DNA from 3 places in the Brevibacillus borstelensis genome. Region 2 is predicted to be linked to each of the others. Evidence: riboswitches for the same ligand, from Rfam matches in the RefSeq annotation. Region 2 holds a riboswitch; each other region holds the start of a gene.

Region 1 (5,806 bases), 520 kb from region 2:
CATCTTGTTCACCAGAACGTTGGTGCCGGCGTACTGAATGTTAACGGTCGAGCCCTTGAAAGCCTTTTCAAAATTCTGACCAATTTCTTTGGTCATATCAGGTGTCTCAGGCGAGTAGAGTGCAATTTGACCCAGTTCTTTTGCGGCACCCGAACCCCCGCCAGCTTCTCCTTGGCCCGTACTGGATGAGCCCGTATCCCCCGAGGAACACCCTGCTACTGCCACCGTCGACAACAACGCCGCGGTCGCTACGACATTCAGCCACTTTTTCACCATTTGTCAGACCCCTCTTTCTATTCGTGTTCATTTTTCTGTTGATCGAATAGGTTTGACGATAATGAATAAAAAGAAAACCCTTACGTATATAAACACACTCCTCCCCTTAAAAGGAATGTGTTTACGGGTAAGGGTTTTCTCCGTTTTCTCCGCCTAACCGTATTTCCGTATGTTTTCGTGCTGCACGATCAACTTTTCTAAAGTATAACCATAGTTTTCAATAACTGTCAATGAAAATGCTTACACAAATGCTGCCGCAGCCCGGACAGCCTTTTGCCAACCGGCATATAGCCTGCTGCGCTCCGTCTCTTCCAGTCTCGCCTCGAATGAGCGCTCAACCTGCCAATTGTGCGAAATCTCCTCTTTGCTTTTCCAAAAACCGATGCCCAACCCGGCCAAATAGGCGGCACCGAGCGCCGTCGTTTCATGTACGCGCGGACGCTCGACGGTGACACCGAGAATATCGCTTTGAAATTGCATCAGGAACTGATTCGCTACGGCACCGCCGTCTACGCGAAGCTTGCTCAGCGGAATGCCGGCATCTGCTTCCATGGCTGCCACCACGTCTCTGGTTTGGTACGCCAGCGACTCCAGTGTGGCCCGGATGAAATGCTCTTTTTTGGTTCCCCGGGTCAGTCCAAAAATCGCGCCGCGGACCTCGCTGTTCCAGTAAGGAGTGCCCAAGCCCACAAAAGCCGGGACGACATAGACGCCTTCGGTGGATGACACGGCCGTTGCGTAGCGTTCGCTGTCTGCCGAGGTTTTGAGCATGCGCAGGCCATCCCGCAGCCATTGGATTGCAGAGCCTGCGACAAAAATGCTCCCTTCCAGCGCGTACTCCACTTTTCCGCCAAGGCCCCAGGCGATCGTCGTCAGCAAGCCATGCTCGGAGCGAACGGCTTGTTCTCCGGTGTTCATCAGCAAAAAACAGCCGGTGCCGTATGTATTTTTGGCCATGCCCCGCTCGAAGCAGGCTTGCCCGAACAAAGCGGCCTGCTGGTCTCCTGCAGCCCCCGAGATCGGAACCTCGACGCCAAAGAACAAATCCTTGTCGGTTACCGCATACACCTCCGAGCTGCTTCTCACCTCAGGCAGCATCGCACGCGGGACATCGAGCAGAGCCAGCAGCTCATCGTCCCACTTCAAATCAAAAATATTGTACATGAGTGTGCGCGACGCGTTGGTATAGTCGGTCACATGCGCCCGGCCGCCGGACAGCTTCCAGATCAGCCACGTGTCAATCGTTCCGAACAGGAGGTCGCCCTGCTCCGCCAAAGCGCGGGCGCCTTCCACATGGTCGAGAATCCATTTTACTTTTGTGCCCGAAAAGTAAGCATCGATCAGCAGACCGGTCGTATCCCGAAACAATGGGTCGTATCCCTTGCTTTTGAGCTCTTCGCAAATTCCCGCTGTCTGTCTCGACTGCCAGACAATTGCGTGATAGATGGGCACTCCGGTATGCTTGTTCCACACCACGGTCGTCTCGCGTTGATTGGTGATCCCGATGGCTGCCACTTCCTGTGCCGAAACATTGTGGCTGGCCAAAACCTCGCCGATTACGCCGACGACCGATGACCAGATGTCCAGGGCATTGTGCTCTACCCATCCTGGCTGGGGAAAGAGCTGGGGAAATTCTTTCTGGGCCATCCCGACGATGCTTCCTTGCTTGTCGAACAAGATGGCCCGGGAACTGGTCGTCCCCTGATCGATTGCGAGCACATACTTTTTATCCATGAGCTTCCTCCTTCTACCGCGGGATACGGGCACCCTTTTTCTCCTCTATTAGGGGTGAAACCGGATGCGGTCTATATCCCGAAGCATTGGGCCGTCTCCGCTCACAACACGGGAAACACTTCCGCCCTGATGCCGAAATCGCGGTGCAGCGCCTTCTTGTGCTCCTCTGCAAAACCGCTGGCAATCATGCCGATGCGCAAGACGCTCGCCCAGTCATATTGTATTCGCTGTTTTTCCACGAGAACTCCTGCCCGATCCAAAAAATGCGTGACTTGATCAGGCGTTCCCCGCAACGCTTTACTTTCCAGATAGCAAAAGCACCGCTTCTCCCCGGCTTCCCGATTGCCTGCCGGCTCGCTTTCCTGCCAGACCGGCTGAGGAGTGAAGCGCTGGGTCAGCAAATAGGCCAGATCCTCCACCACAGCGCTTGCTGTCGGAAGCTCGCCTGCCCCTTTGCCCATGAACAAAAGGTCGCCGACGATATTGCCCGACACCTGCACGGCGTTGTAGGCATCCTGCACCTGCGCGAGTGGGTGATCCAGCGGCAGAAGCGTTGGACGGACGGAAAGCTGTAGACCGCCCCCGGCCTTGGAAGCCTTGGCCAGCAGCTTGATCCGGTACCCCAATTCGCGGGCGAGGCCGATCTGTCCGAGGTGCAGCTTTTCAATCCCCTGCCTCTCGGCTGCATGCAGCGGTAGCGATTCACCAAATACGAGCTGGGCGAGGATGTACGTTTTGTACAAGGCATCCCAGCCCTCTACGTCCGAGGCGGGGTCCGCTTCGGCGTAGCCCAGCTCCTGCGCCTGCTTCAGCACTTCGGCGTAGGGAAGCTTTTCCTGTTCCATCCGCGTCAGGATGTAATTCGTCGTCCCGTTTAAAATGCCGCTGACCGATACGATGTCATTAGTCCGGAGAAACTGGCGCAGCACGCCGAGAATCGGAATCCCTCCGGCTACGCTGGCCTCGTACGCGAGCTGAACGCCGTGCCGATTGGCTAGCCGCACCAGCTCCGTTCCGTGCTTGGCAAGCAGCTCCTTGTTCGCGGTGACGATGTGACAGCCCTTTTCAATCAGTGCACGGACATAGCCGTATGTCGGCTCGACGCCGCCCATCACCTCGACGACGATGTCCACGTCTGACGCCAGCACTTCTTCAAACCGGGTCGTGATCAGATTGTTCTCAATCGGTACAGACCGCTGCTTTTCCGCATTGCGGACCAGCGCCTTGACCACCTCGACACGTCTGCCCAACCTGTCCGACAGCTTTTGCTGCTGAGAGCGGATCGTTTTCAAGACGCCGCCCCCCACCGTCCCTACGCCAAGCAATCCTACTTTTACCACACTTGCACTCATGTACTCCACCTCTTTTTCTCATTTCAAACATAAAAAAGGCCTTCTTCCGTTTAAGAAGAAGGCTCGCGAGCTACAGGGGGCCTCCTTCTCATCTGCCAAGACATACTGCTGCTGTCTTGCAGGAATTGGCACCTTGCCACAAACTGCGTGACGGTTGCCGGGCTTCATCGGGCCAGTCCCTCCACCTCTCTGGATAAGAAAGAAGTTATGAAGTTGCGATAACTCAAAAACATTTGATCATACAAATAAAAAACCTTCTCCCGTTAAGAAGAAGGTTGGCATCCGGAATGGACGTACTCCCGCTTCTTATCTGTCAAGACTGTCATCAGTCCTGCAGGAATTGGCACCTTGTCACAAACTGCGTGACGGTTGCCGGGCTTCATCGGGCCAGTCCCTCCGCCTCTCTGGATAAGAACAGTATTTTCCTGTTGGCAACATTGTAAGGAATTCGGTTTGAGCCGTCAACCAGATATTTCCGACATTTCATCTTCGGACGATTCCTTTCATTTTTGAAAAGAAAGGTTTCTCATTTTTAATAAGGTGTTCTCATGCAGGTGATGGCGCACCAACAGACATTTCCAGCACTTTGTTTTGGTTTTTGCTTTCTCAATAGTGAGAATAATGGTACTGCCGATGCTCCTTCATACTGCACAGGAAGCAGCCGGTCATTTGGTATCATTCTTGCATATATTTTCAGAAAAGTCAGAGTATAATTCCCTCTTTCCATTCGCATGGGACGTCGGGTGCGTCGAATATACATGAATAAAAGACGCTCCACTCTGACTTTTTCAGCAGGAAGGAGGTGCTTTTTTTGAGTAGGCTGCTGCCTGTTTTGATCCACGATCGTCCCACTTAGCTTCGGTTTCTACTATGATCTGCCCGTGTGCAGAAGGAGGGTGTTTGGATGAGACTTCGTCCGCGTGAACCAATCGATGTTGCGACACAAGTCGCGGTATTTCCTGCTACGATCGATCTGCATTTGCAGAAATGGCTGTTTCGAATGCGAAGATAGAACGTTTTCCAAAAATGGAAGGAGGACTCTATGCGAGTCGCTATTTTAGGAGTTGGCGGTGTAGGACAAGTAAGCGCGTGTGAAATCGTGAAATCGAAGTATTTGCAAAAACTGGTGCTGGCAGATATATCGATCGGCCCGGCTGAAGAGCTGGCTGCCGAGCTGCGCCGGGAGACGGATGTGGAAATCCAGGTAAAACGTGTCGACGCACGCGATGTATCGAGCGTCCAATCTATTTTGACTGACATTGACGTACTGCTGCATATCGGCTTGCCGGAAAACAACTTTGAAGTGATGAAAGCGTGCCTGAACACGAAAACCCATTATATCGACACGGCTTCAAGCGGCCCGCAATGGCTCCGCAAGCAGCTAGCCTGGACCGATAAATTCAAAGCGGCAGGCATTCTCGGAATCATGGGGCTTGGGTGCGACCCCGGCTTCTCCAACATCGCGGCGCGGTACGCTGTGGATCAGTTGGACGAAGTCGATGAGATTTTGATTCGCGACGGCGACAATTCCGTCGTCGACTACGACGGCTTCTGCTCCTTCTTCAGTCCGCAGACAGCCATTCAGGAGTGTTTGGCCAAACCGAACTTCTGGACGGCTGACAAGGGTGAACAATACTTGCCTACTCCCTTTGCCAACAAAGAGGAGTTCGAATTCCCCGAGCCGATCGGCTGGCTGGACTGCTACAACGTGGAGCACGAAGAAGCGACCACTCTTGGCGAGACGATTGGCCGCGCAAAAGGGTGCAAATACGTGGACTTCAAGTACGCCCTCCATCCCGACTTTGTGAATACCCTCAAGGTGCTGAGCTATCTGGGACTGGACAGCGACGAAGAGATCGAGGTCAAAGGCGTCAAGGTAGCGCCGCGCGATGTAGTCGTGACGACCATGCCGAAACCGGCCGATCTCGCCGGAAAAATCCACGGATACTCCTCCGTCGGCGCACTCGTCAAAGGCAAGAAGAACAACAAGCGAAAAGAAGTTTACGTCTACACGATCGCCAATCACGATGAGGTTTACTACAAGACGGAATTTCAAGCAACGATCTGGCAGACAGGCATCCCGCCGGTCGTCGCTGTCGACATGATCGCTGAAGGATTGTTGACCACGACCGGCTGCATTCCGCCCGAGCTGATCGACCCGCTCCCCTTTTTAGAGCGGTTAAAGGCTCGCGGCATGACTTGGGATGTGATTGAGAAGACTGCCCCTCTCAGGCAAATATCGTAGTACGTAACTTGAGATATAGAAAAAGATCGGGATTGGCAGCTGTTGCCGCTGTCCCGATCTTTGTTAAATACAGATCGGTACGTTTCTTCCGATTCATCAATCCTACATGAAACGAAGGTGAAACCTCTCATGATGGAGAAAAAGCGGACAAGCCTGTTCATGCTCATCTTAGTCGCTGCTCTGGTTCTGTTGACCGGAT
Region 2 (5,806 bases):
TTTGCATGTAGCACTCCTCGTTTCCCAAGGGTTATTTATAGGAAGGAAAAGCTTCTCTCTACTTGTGACGATAACATAATTGCGCCTAACTGCCAAATCAGAGAGCGACTTCTTGCAGATTCCCGATTGATTTTCTACAGTGCTGAATGTAAGGTTAGATTATCGAAAAAGAAGGGCATTCCCAGGCGGAAAGCAAATGGGAGGAAGAAATGAACGACGAATTAACGCATTTTAACGATCAACAACGGGCCAAAATGGTGGACGTCTCCGAAAAAGAGGTAACCAAGCGGGTAGCGGTGGCTGTCAGCAAAATCACGATGAAGCCGGAAACGCTGCTGCGCATTCGCGAGGGGCAGATTGCCAAGGGGGATGTATTGGCTGTCGCACAGGTAGCCGGAGTAATGGCTGCGAAAAAGACGTGGGAGATCATCCCGATGTGTCATCCGCTGCCGCTGACGGGCATTGACATCCGCTTTTCGTATGCGGACAAAGCGACATTGGATATCGAGGCAACCGTCAAAACGACCGGCAAGACCGGCGTGGAGATGGAGGCACTGACAGCCGCAAGCGCAGCCGCGCTCACCGTTTATGACATGTGCAAGGCCATGGACAAGGAAATGGTAATCGGGCCGACGTATCTCCAGAGCAAAACCGGCGGGAAAAGCGGAGATTTTTATCGGAGCGAGGCGTAAACATCAGATGAGTCGACTATGGAATTCCTATCCGCGCAGCATCCGGCTTCTGGCCGTTGCTGCCGTTATTCATTCTACGGGCATGGCCTGTATCTGGCCGCTGGTGACGATCTACATCCACGATTTTCTCGGGAAGCCGCTCACCGTAGCGGGTGTTCTTTTGATGCTGAATCAGGGAGCGTACCTGATCGGCAGTCTGACAGGCGGGGTTCTCTTTGACCGCTGGGGGAAAATGCGCACAGTATACGCCGCGACAGCGGGAGCGGTAGCCGTAGCTGTGGCACTGGGCTTCACAACCAGCTTTCATACGTATACGGTCTTGCTGCTTTTGAACGGATTTTTCTCCGGCATCATGTTTCCTGTGCTCAATGCCCTGATCGGCCTCTTGTGGCCTGACGGCGGCCGCAAGGGCTTGAATACGGTTTATGTGGCACTCAATATCGGGGTAGCGATCGGTTCCGCCTCGGCGGGAATGCTGGCGAGCATTTCCTTTGCCTGGACTTTCTTTGGAAATGCGGCGCTGCAGCTGGCAGTTCTGTTTCTCTTTATCTTTTTGAGCCGCACGGTCGATCTTGAGCGCGGTCAGGAAAAAGAAGGCCGGCTCGTGGCAGCGTCGGCGAAGCACACAGAGGAAGGTGAGGGGGCACAGCTGCCTGCCGCGGGATTGGCGGAGAAGGCCGGCGGATCAAAAGGGGCCGCGGCGGCAATGGCGACGGATGCCGCTCAAGCTGCCGGTCGCCCGATGGCATGGCTAGCGCTCGGTCTGTTGTCGGCAGGGTTGTTGGTCTGCTGGATTATTTACTCGCAGTGGACGACTGTGCTGTCGGCGTATATGCAGTCGCTGGGCATCACGCTCAGGGAGTACAGCCTGCTGTGGACGCTGAATGGTGCTTTGATCCTGTTCGGGCAGCCGTTTATCTCCTGGGTGATCAGGCACTTCGCCCGTACGCTGAAAGCGCAGTTGCTGTTAGGCGCCTACGTCTTTTCGCTCTCCATGCTGATCTTGTCCCAGACGACGGTGTACGCCGGTTTTTTCGTGGCCATGTTTGTCATTACACTGGGTGAAATGCTGGTGTGGCCTGCCGTCCCGACCATCGCTGCCGAGTTGTCTCCACCGGGACGTGAAGGGTTCATTCAAGGCCTCATCGGGGGCGTAGGCTCAGGAGGACGCATGGTCGGCCCGCTGATGGGCGCCGTGATCTTTGAAGCGCTCGGAGCAAATGGGATGGTCTACTTCATGGCTGCTTTGGCTTTGGTCGCTGTCGCTTGCTTTACCGTGTACACGTCCTTTGTAAAGCGTCCTGAGATGAAGGCAGCTCTGCCTGCTCCGGAGAAGCTCGGGTCATGACAAGCAATGCTTGGACGGATACTCGTAGCTGTCAGGCGAAGACCAGCAGGCTTTCAGCCGAGGCCGCTCAGGCTGTCAGTCGAGGCCCCTCAGCCTGTCAGTGAGGCTCCTCAGTTTGTCAGTTGAGGACCGCCAGGCTGACAGTTGAGGACTGCCAGGCTGTCTAACGAGGCCCTGCAGGCTGCCGGGCCAGCAACAGCAAAGCAGCCCGGGCCATGGTTCGGGATATTGTATTGACACTCCCAACCTGCTCAAGTAGTATAGTAGACATTCAAAGTAAATAGGTTGCTGTTAACTTATCCAGAGAGGTGGAGGGACTGGCCCGATGAAGCCCGGCAGCGGATCTTGCAGGATATTCTGCAGATGCTGTGCCAATTCCAGCAGGAGCGATCCTGACAGATAAGAACGTGGAGACGCACGATCCGCCCCTTTTTCTGTTCAGGAAAAGGGGCTTTTTGCATGCCTGCTTCGATGTCTGGATTATTTTTGCGAAAGAAAGGATAGAAAGCCAATGCGCATCCAACCATCTGCCATGGTGGACCGACTGCCGACGCAGTTTTTTGCCACGCTGGTAGCGAAAACAAACAAGGCCATCGCGGCCGGACATGACATTATCAATCTTGGACAGGGCAATCCCGATCTCCCGACACCGCAGCATATCGTGGAAGAGCTGAGCGAGCAGGCCAAGCGCCCTGTCCACCACAAATACCCGCCGTTCAGCGGCAGGCTGGAGCTGAAGCAGGCCGTCGCCCACTGGTACAAGGAAGAGTTCGGCGTGGAGCTGGACGCGGAGGAAGAGGTAGCCATCCTGTTTGGCAGCAAGACAGGTCTGGTTGAGATTTGTCAGGTGCTGCTGAACCCCGGGGACGTCGCTTTGGTGCCCGATCCAGGTTATCCGGATTACTGGTCCGGCGTGGCTGTAGCTGACGGCCGCATGGTCATGATGCCGCTCAAGGCTGAAAACGCGTTTCTTCCGGATTACGGCCAGTTGAAGCCGGAAGATTTGGAAAAAGCCAAGCTGATGTTCCTCAATTACCCGAACAATCCGACGGCGGTCAACGCTCCGGTGGAATTTTTTGAAGAGACCATCCGCTTTGCCCGCAAGCACGAGATCGTCGTCTGCCATGATTTCGCCTATGGTGCGATCAGCTTTGACGGCAAAAAGCCGGTCAGCTTCATGCAGGTGCCGGGGGCAAAAGAAGTAGGAGTGGAGTTTTACACCCTGTCGAAAACGTACAACATGGCCGGCTGGCGCGTCGGGGCTATGGTCGGAAACAAGGAGCTCGTACGGCTGGTCAATTTGATTGAGGACCATTACTTTGTCAGTCTCTTCGGCGCTGTGCAGATGGCGGCGGCAAAAGCGATGACCGGCTCGCAGCAATGCGTACATGATCTCGTCTCCGTCTACCAAAGCAGGCGGGATGTGCTGTTCGCCGAGCTCCACCGGATCGGTTGGCAGGCCAAGCCTTCAGAGGGCTCGTTTTTCAGCTGGCTGCCTGTTCCCGAAGGGTTTACATCGGTCGAGTTTTCCGATTTGCTGCTGGAAAAGGCTCATGTGGTGGTTGCGCCTGGCGTCGGTTTTGGACCGACGGGCGAGGGGTATGTGCGCGCGGCGCTTCTTTCCAGCGAAGAAAGGCTGGCGGAGGCAGTGCGAAGGATTGAGAAGCTGGGGCTGTTTGCTCGGTAAGCTTGTTGGCGGGCTTCGGGTTATCTTGCTCCTTGTCCAGGGGCCGCGGTGGGGAGAAGCCTGGAAACAGGCTTCTCCTGCGATTCGGGGTGGCACAACAGGCTGAATCAAGCAGGATACTCACGGATAAAGCAGGCTTGATTCGAAATGATACTCACGGATGCCAAAACATAATGACGGCAATCTTTTCAAGAAAGACAGCCTTATTTTTCGTGTATAGCGGAAGCCATACTTGCAACATAAAGCATGGCTTCCCAAGCAAAAGGCCCGGAGCTATGATCGCTCAGGGCCTTTATGATGGCTTGATGGAATCAGGTGATACCCCAGGCCAGCTTTATGGACTGGGCGGGATCGGCGGTTGCCAGTTCAAGTCTATGTACCGTGTTTCGATGGTTTGCAAAGCGAGCTTCAGCTTTTGCGGAGGCTGCTCCATTCCTTTGACAATCAGGGTTTGGACCAATACGACTCCCTTGTCTGAATTCTCCATATACGTCTTGGCAAAATCGGTCCGAACGTCGAAACGCTTGCCGTTTTCGTCATACAGATTCCAGTAAGGGAAGCTCTCCAGTTTTCCCAAGCCCTTCAACTCGATTATCCAGACGGGCTCGAATTTGCCTACAAAAACCCGTCCCACCGTACTTTTGCTTTTTCTCCTGTTTCTTACCTCTACAGCCCGGTTTACCACCAAAAGAAAAGCAGGAAACATCTGCACAAGCATCGATACCCCCAACCAAAGTAGTCGCGAGTATAATCCGACGATTTCGACCGAGCCATCGCTCGACATAGCTAAAACCTATTCCGCCGATAGATTTGTGAGATTGGACTTATGACGGCCGCAGTGATAAAACAGGTATAAGCGAAATCTAGGGGGAACCGAACATGGAATATTCATTTTCCAAAGCAACCAGCGCACTCAGCTCCTCGGCCGTGCGCGAAATCCTGAAGCTGACACAGGGCAATCAAGTATTGTCTTTGGCAGGCGGCCTGCCGGCAGAGGATTCTTTTCCAATCGAAGAAATGAGAGAAGCCTTCAATCGCGCTCTGGATCACGGAGCAAAATCGCTGCAATACGGCTTGACTGACGGGTACATTCCGCTTCGGGAATGGGTTTCGTCCCGCATGAAACAAAAGCATATGAATGTTGGCGTAGAAAACATGCTGATCACTACCGGCTCCCAGCAGGCCGTCGACTTGCTCTGCCGTGTCTATCTGGACGAAGGCGACGTCGTGCTGGTAGAAAATCCAACGTATCTCGCGGCCGTGCAACTGTTCCAATTTCGCGGCATTCGAGCTATTCCGGTGGATGGAGATGCGGAAGGCATGGATATGGAGGACCTTGCCAGAAAAATCGCACAATATCGCCCGAAGATGGCCTATGTCATTCCGACGTTTGCAAACCCGACAGGAAAGGTTTGGAGTCTGGAAAAACGCTTGGGACTGCTGAAACAATGCCGGGAAAACAACATTTTGATTCTGGAAGACGATCCGTACGGGGAAATCCAGTTCGACGGCGCGGCGCCTTATCGCAGCATTTTTTCTCTCGATGAGCATCCGGACGGATCGGCTGTCGTCTACACCAGCACCTTCTCCAAAATCGTCGCTCCGGGTCTTCGAACGGGGTGGGCGATTGGAGACAGCCAGGTGATTCAGATGATGGTAAAAGCCAAGCAGGCAATCGACTTGCAGTCCAGCACAATCGACCAATTTGCTCTGTATGAGCTGCTGTCCCGGTTTGATTTGGAAAGCCATATTCAAAAAATCCGCGACTCGTACAAAGAGCGGATGGAGTGGATGCACGAGCTGCTCTGTCGTCAAACCAGCGGCATGAAGTGGAATAAACCGAGAGGCGGAATGTTCCTCTGGGTAGAGCTGCCGGAGCATGTACACTCCGAGAAGCTGCTGGCGCAGGCTGTCAAGGAAGGCGTCGCGTTTGTTCCCGGTATCCCGTTCTACGCGGACCAGCCTCAAACGAATACGATGCGCCTCAACTATACGCTGCTGGATCGGGAACATACCGAACTGGCGATCAACCGCTTGGGCAAAGCGTTTGCGGAGTACAGCCAGCTAGTCGCTCACTAG
Region 3 (5,806 bases), 2.2 Mb from region 2:
GCGTTGGCGCCAAAAAGAATCAGCGAGCTGACAGCGAGAAACAGAAAAATGACCGGATGTCCGCCAAGTCCCCCCAGCCAGCCGCCCAGCAGCGGCCCAAGCGCCGGGCCCAATCCCAGCATCATTTGATAGGTGCCCATCGCTTCTGCTCTTTTTGCCCCCTCAAACAGGTCCCCGATGACCGTCGCAGCTGCGATCGGAATCGCGGCAAAGCCGATACCCTGGAGCGCCCGGAAGAACAGTAAATAGGCAAGAGAAGGGGCATAAGCGCAGCCGATGGAGGCGGCCACAAACAGGAGCAGGGCAGGAAGCAGGACTCTCCGGCGGCCGAGGCGGTCAACCAGAGGGCCGTACACGAGCTGCATCACGGCAAGCATCAGCGTAAAAACGGAAACGGTCAGATTGATCGCAAAAGCGGAAGCATGGAAGGTTTGCTGCATATCGGTCAAAATCGGCAAGAATAGATTTTGGGCAAAGGTACCGATTAAAATCGTAATCCCCAGCAGGTATAAAATAGTAGACGAGCCAACCGTTTGTTTTTGTATCATGGTTGTTTTCCTCCTTTTTTGTTTCCGTGGAAACAATATGTTCAAAAGTAATGCGACGAAGATCGAATGTCATTCATCGCGTTGTTTTTGATCAGCCAGTTCCAGTGCATCCTGCAGCAAGCGGTGCAAAAAGGCGAGCTCCTCTGCGGTGTACCGCCCCAGAAACGCCTTCCACTCGCTGCTGATGTTTTGATGCTGCTGCTCATGGATGGAGAAAACCGCTTCTCCCTGTCGTGAAAGCCGAAAATAGACTTCCTTTTGATTGCCGTGAAGCTGGTAGCGCGTGATGAGTCCTTTTGTGAGCAGCTTTGCCGTGATTTTGGAAACAGCGCTTTTCGTCACCCCGATTTTTTGAGAGATCGCCGTCACGTTTGCATCGCCGCCGAGACCGATGCATTGAATCACGTGCAGCTCGGTGAGGCTCAAATTTTTGCATGGCGCACAGTCGGGAGCAAGTCGGTTGATTTCATCGAGCAATCGGTCGTGTCTCTGTTTTCTTCGCTCCTCCTGCTTATGAGACAGAACGAGAATTTGCTGGAAGATGCTTTCCTTCACATCCAATGTCGAGCAGCCTCCTCCTCAGTATTGTTTCCAAGGAAACAATACCAATGTACCACAAGCTTCGGTAGCATTGCAAGCAAGCCGACGAAATTGTCGTTCTGACAGAGTCTGTTAACATACGTCGTCTGTTAAAAGTACATCGCTTGTTGTAAGAAAGATTACCCACAGCGTATAGTAGAAAGAATAGATTGGCCAAAACCAGCAGTTGGGGGTGTCTGCTATGTTTCGTGAAGTAGAGGTTGAAGAATGCAATCGCATTGCCGAGCATGTTGAGAGGCTTTCGGAGATTTTGGTAAAGGTTGTCGAGGATGGTGCGTCTGTCGGTTTTCTCCCGCCGATGGAGCAGGCAGAGGCAAGGCGGTACTGGGAGAACGTATTGCAGCCCGGGGTCATTCTGCTTGTGGCCAAAATCAACAATGAGATTGTCGGAAGCGTCCAGTTGCATGCATCCACGAAGCAAAACGGCAGACACAGGGCGGAAATCGCCAAACTGATGGCCCATCCGGATTATCGCCGCAAGGGAATCGGCCGCAGATTGATGCAAGCAGCGGAGGCGAGGGCGAAGCAGGCGGGGCGGACGCTCCTTGTTCTCGACACGAGAGAAGGAGATCCTTCCAACCTGCTCTATGCCTCACTCGGATATAAGGAAGCGGGCCGCATCCCTGACTACGCCAGATCGGCGGATGGGGAATTGCATGCAACTGTTTTTTACTATAAATCTATTTGAGCTCACCTTGGCCCCTCTGCCAAGGAAAAGGAAAAAGGGAAGACCATCGTCCGCGTCATTCGCGACAGAGGGTCGTCCCTTTTGCTATGGCGGGTTCAGGAAAAAGGCTGTTCCCGGCTCGTTAAATGTTCAGCTACACCTTGCTGACCGCTACCGCCGCATGGAGTGCCTGCTCCAGATCAGCGATGATGTCGTCGATGGCTTCCGTACCGACGGAAATGCGGATCATGCCAGGGGTCACACCGGCAGCAAGCTGCTCGGATTTGTTCATTTGCTGATGAGTGGTGCTAGCCGGGTGGATGATGAGCGACTTGGAATCGCCGACGTTTGCCAAATGGGAGAACAGCTTCACCGACTCGATCAGCTTTTTGCCCTCGGCAACACCGCCGCGAATGCCAAAGGTGAGGATTGCTCCCGCTCCTTTCGGCAGGTACTTTTTCGCGAGTTCGTGGTAAGGACTGTCCTCCAGGCCAGGGTAGTTGACCCACTCGACCGCGGGATGCTGCTGAAGATAGCGGGCTACCGCCAATGCGTTTTGGCTGTGGCGTTCAATCCGCAGGTGAAGCGTCTCCAGCCCTTGCAGGAACAAAAAGGAATTGAAAGGAGCCACGGCCGCGCCGATATCGCGCTGGAGCTGCACGCGCGCTTTGATAATGTAGGCAAGCGGTCCGACAGCCTCCGTGTAGACGACGCCGTGGTAGCTCGGGTCCGGTGTGGTCAACCCGGGGAACTTTCCGTTGTTCCAGTCAAACTTGCCGGAATCGACGACGATTCCTCCGATCGCGGTGCCGTGTCCGCCAATAAACTTGGTCGTGGAGTGAACGACAATATCGGCACCGTAGTCAAACGGTCGGCAAAGCAGCGGCGTGGCAAACGTATTGTCTACGATCAGCGGAACTCCGTTTTCGTGGGCGATGGCCGCAATCGCTTCGATATCGGCGACGTCAATTCGCGGATTTCCGATTGTTTCGGTGAAAAGAGCTTTCGTATTTTCGTTGATCTTGGCCCGGAAATTCTCCGGATCGGACGGATCGACGAAATGAACCTTGATCCCCAGTCTGCCCAGTGTATGGGCAAACAGATTGTAGGTGCCGCCGTACAGGTTGCTGGAGGAGACGATCTCGTCACCCGCCTGGGCGATGTTCAGGATGGCGAATGTAATCGCAGCCTGGCCGGACGAAGTGGCAAGTGCCCCGACCCCGCCCTCCAAAAGGGCAACGCGCTGTTCAAATACATCCTGCGTCGGATTCATGATCCGCGTGTAAATGTTGCCTGGCTCCTTGAGGCCAAACAGGTTGGCCGCATGCTCCGTATCGCGGAACACATAGGACGTCGTCTGGTAGATCGGCACTGCTCGCGATCCTGTCACAGGATCGACGGATTGGCCGCCGTGCAGGGCAAGGGTTTCCGGTTTCCACTGTTGCTGGTCTGACATGGGCATCTCTTCCTCTCGTCAAAAGATATAAAGAAAACGAAGCCTTCTCCTGAGAGGGGAAGGCTTCGGACATGCCGGGCGGTTTCATCTCTCAGAATCAGCGATTCTGCAGGATTTGGCACCATGCGTCCTTGCGCAGGTTGCCGGGTTTCATCGGGCCTGTCCCTCCACCACTCTTGATGAAATGTTTGCAATTTTCTTATAGCGCTTATTTGGTATTATAAGGGGACAATTTCGGAAGGTCAATCAAATTTCCGACTAAATGGGTGGTTTTTCTTTGATTTCGAGAGCGCTGCTATCGTATGGTCTTTTCTCTGCATCTGGAGGGTGGGGAGGAGCTGTTTCGGGTGGTGTACGCTCTTGGGCTTTTTGTTTTTCCTCACAGCAACAATAAGGAGGAAAGGAAAGAGCCATGGAAAATGAGTTTGCAGTAGGCTGGGAAACCTTGTCCTTGATCAATGCGGGACTGGCGCAAGGAAAAAATCGGAGCGGAAGCACAGGCCTCCGGCTTTTTTTATTGCTTTGAATATCACTAGCGTTGCATTAATCTTTTCCCATCATTCAAAATACACATAATCTTTGGTATTTGGTTGTCTAGGGAACAAAAAAATCCTTTACACTGGAAAGGTCAGGTAGTTCCTGTCCAAATCCAACGCAAAGGATAGCTCATGGACAAGAATACCCTATTTTCTTCATTTGGTAAATGGGTTGCACCCATCAATATTATGAAACTTCAACAACGAATTGACGAAACGGATCAAGACAAGTACGTGAAGAAGCTGACGACAAAAGCGTATCTTCTCCTATTTTTACATGCCCAACTTCAGCAACGCGAAGGGCTTCGAGCCATTGCTGACGATGTTCTATCAAAGAAATTTCAGCAAGAATTAGGACTGTCATCGATCAGCCCCGCACAGCTTAGTCGAAAAAACAATCGGGTAGAACCTGCTTTGCTTGAAGAAGTTTTTGTCGACCTTGTCCAGCAAATTCAACGCGTTTCTGGAAAAGCCTGCTCTCTTCGAAAACACATAAAGATCATTGATTCCACTACAATTGGATTATGTTTGCAAAAGTATAAGTGGGCAACCTTTCGCGAAACAAAGGCAGGAATCAAAATTCATCTTCGTCTCGTTTTCGCAAGCCAGGAGGATGTCTATCCTGAAAAGATTTCCCTAACTTGTGCCAAATCCAATGACCGCACCCAAATGGAGTCGCTGATTGATGAGATCGGAGCCATGTACGTCTTTGATCGAGGGTACGTGGATTATGAAAAGTTCGATGAGTATACCGATCAGGGCATCTTTTTTGCTTCACGTCTCAAGGATAACGCGGAAACTCGTCATTTGTATACTTTCAAAGTACCACCAGAAAGCTCCGTTTTATCCGACTCCATGATCCTTCTTGGAACGCCACAAAAACGGGTGGATAATGTGTTACGACTGATTGAAACGCATGATTCGAAAGGAAATCGTATTCGAATCATCACCAATCGGTTCGACTTAGAAGCAGAAGAATTGAGCGACATCTACCGTTGGCGCTGGCAAATAGAACTGTTTTTCAAATGGATGAAACAACACGCAAAGATCAAGACGTTCTATGGAACAAGTGAAAATGCGGTCTGGAATCAAGTTTTTCTCGCTCTCATTGCTTACTGCTTGTTGCTTCTTGTAAAGCTGGAAAGAAACAGTCAGCACAGTCTGCTGCAAATCAGTAGATGGCTCAAAGTGTTTCTCTGGCAGACCTTTGAACAATGGATAGGCAGAATGGATTACCAATCCAAACGAACATCCAGAGGGCGACAGAAAAGGAAGTAAGTGTTGTTTGTTGTTGTCGATGTTGTAATAAATGTATAAAACTACCAAATGGATAGTGGCTACCTTTTGCTTGGCTGTTCTCGTTTTTGGTTGTAAAGTTGAAAATGTCATTCAGAATAATTTGACAATAGATGGATTCATTTTTTATGCAACGCTAATGTTTGAATATATTCAGTTGATTTTGGCGAATCCGTTACTGCAAGGTTCCTGTTCGAAGTGGGCGCCCTAGTGATGGATGCTTTTCCTTGCGCATTTTTGCACCGGTCGATGGCTGCGTACGGGCCATAACGAGAGGCAGGTATAGGTATACATATGCACAATATCCTGTGTTGAGGCTAGGGAGTAGCTCCCCTGGCCTATTGGTGTTGTTCTCGTGAAGATGGCCTGCATAGCTCTTGTCTTTTCATGATATCTTCAACCCTAACACGAAGGTCCCTGATAAATTTGTCGTTTTCTTCCTTCTCTTTTTCCAGTTCCTCAGAATAATGCGGTAGCTGAGTTTTGGAGGGGAACATGACTAATTCACCTTTATTCCTCACTTTTTTCCCCTCACGTCGATCAATTATTCCACGCCAATCCCTTACCTGTTCAAAAAAAAAGAGTGAGCAAATTTCCTTGTATTTTACCTAGTAAGTGAAAGCGACAAGATGACCGGTCAAAAAGTCGTTTATCTCTTACAAAAACAAGGAGGACTTTGCATTATGATAGCACTGAACCGCAT

What was found. Region 2 has a riboswitch for S-adenosylmethionine ahead of V5G20_RS08660 (pyridoxal phosphate-dependent aminotransferase). Riboswitches for the same ligand answer to the same signal wherever they lie in the genome.
Region 1: another riboswitch for S-adenosylmethionine. It lies ahead of V5G20_RS11340 (homoserine dehydrogenase); the one in region 2 lies ahead of V5G20_RS08660 (pyridoxal phosphate-dependent aminotransferase).
Region 3: another riboswitch for S-adenosylmethionine. It lies ahead of V5G20_RS25230 (homocysteine synthase); the one in region 2 lies ahead of V5G20_RS08660 (pyridoxal phosphate-dependent aminotransferase).

What each region holds. Positions count from the first base shown of each region.
Region 1 is NZ_CP144922.1:2,427,738-2,433,543, reverse strand. It holds gene V5G20_RS11350 (extracellular solute-binding protein) at 1-276, opposite strand, end outside; gene glpK (glycerol kinase GlpK) at 517-2,010, opposite strand; gene V5G20_RS11340 (homoserine dehydrogenase) at 2,112-3,362, opposite strand; SAM riboswitch class I at 3,448-3,562, opposite strand; SAM riboswitch class I at 3,666-3,777, opposite strand; gene V5G20_RS11335 (saccharopine dehydrogenase family protein) at 4,405-5,607, shown strand; gene V5G20_RS11330 (polyamine ABC transporter substrate-binding protein) at 5,737-5,806, shown strand, end outside.
Region 2 is NZ_CP144922.1:1,903,523-1,909,328, forward strand. It holds gene moaD (molybdopterin converting factor subunit 1) at 1-7, opposite strand, end outside; gene moaC (cyclic pyranopterin monophosphate synthase MoaC) at 210-692, shown strand; gene V5G20_RS08655 (MFS transporter) at 700-2,040, shown strand; SAM riboswitch class I at 2,334-2,446, shown strand; gene V5G20_RS08660 (pyridoxal phosphate-dependent aminotransferase) at 2,552-3,727, shown strand; gene V5G20_RS08665 (hypothetical protein) at 4,062-4,445, opposite strand; gene V5G20_RS08670 (PLP-dependent aminotransferase family protein) at 4,607-5,806, shown strand.
Region 3 is NZ_CP144922.1:5,254,371-5,260,176, reverse strand. It holds gene V5G20_RS25245 (MFS transporter) at 1-548, opposite strand, end outside; gene V5G20_RS25240 (MarR family transcriptional regulator) at 618-1,103, opposite strand; gene V5G20_RS25235 (GNAT family N-acetyltransferase) at 1,330-1,836, shown strand; gene V5G20_RS25230 (homocysteine synthase) at 1,970-3,271, opposite strand; SAM riboswitch class I at 3,353-3,457, opposite strand; gene V5G20_RS25225 (IS4 family transposase) at 3,940-5,085, shown strand; gene V5G20_RS25220 (hypothetical protein) at 5,787-5,806, shown strand, end outside.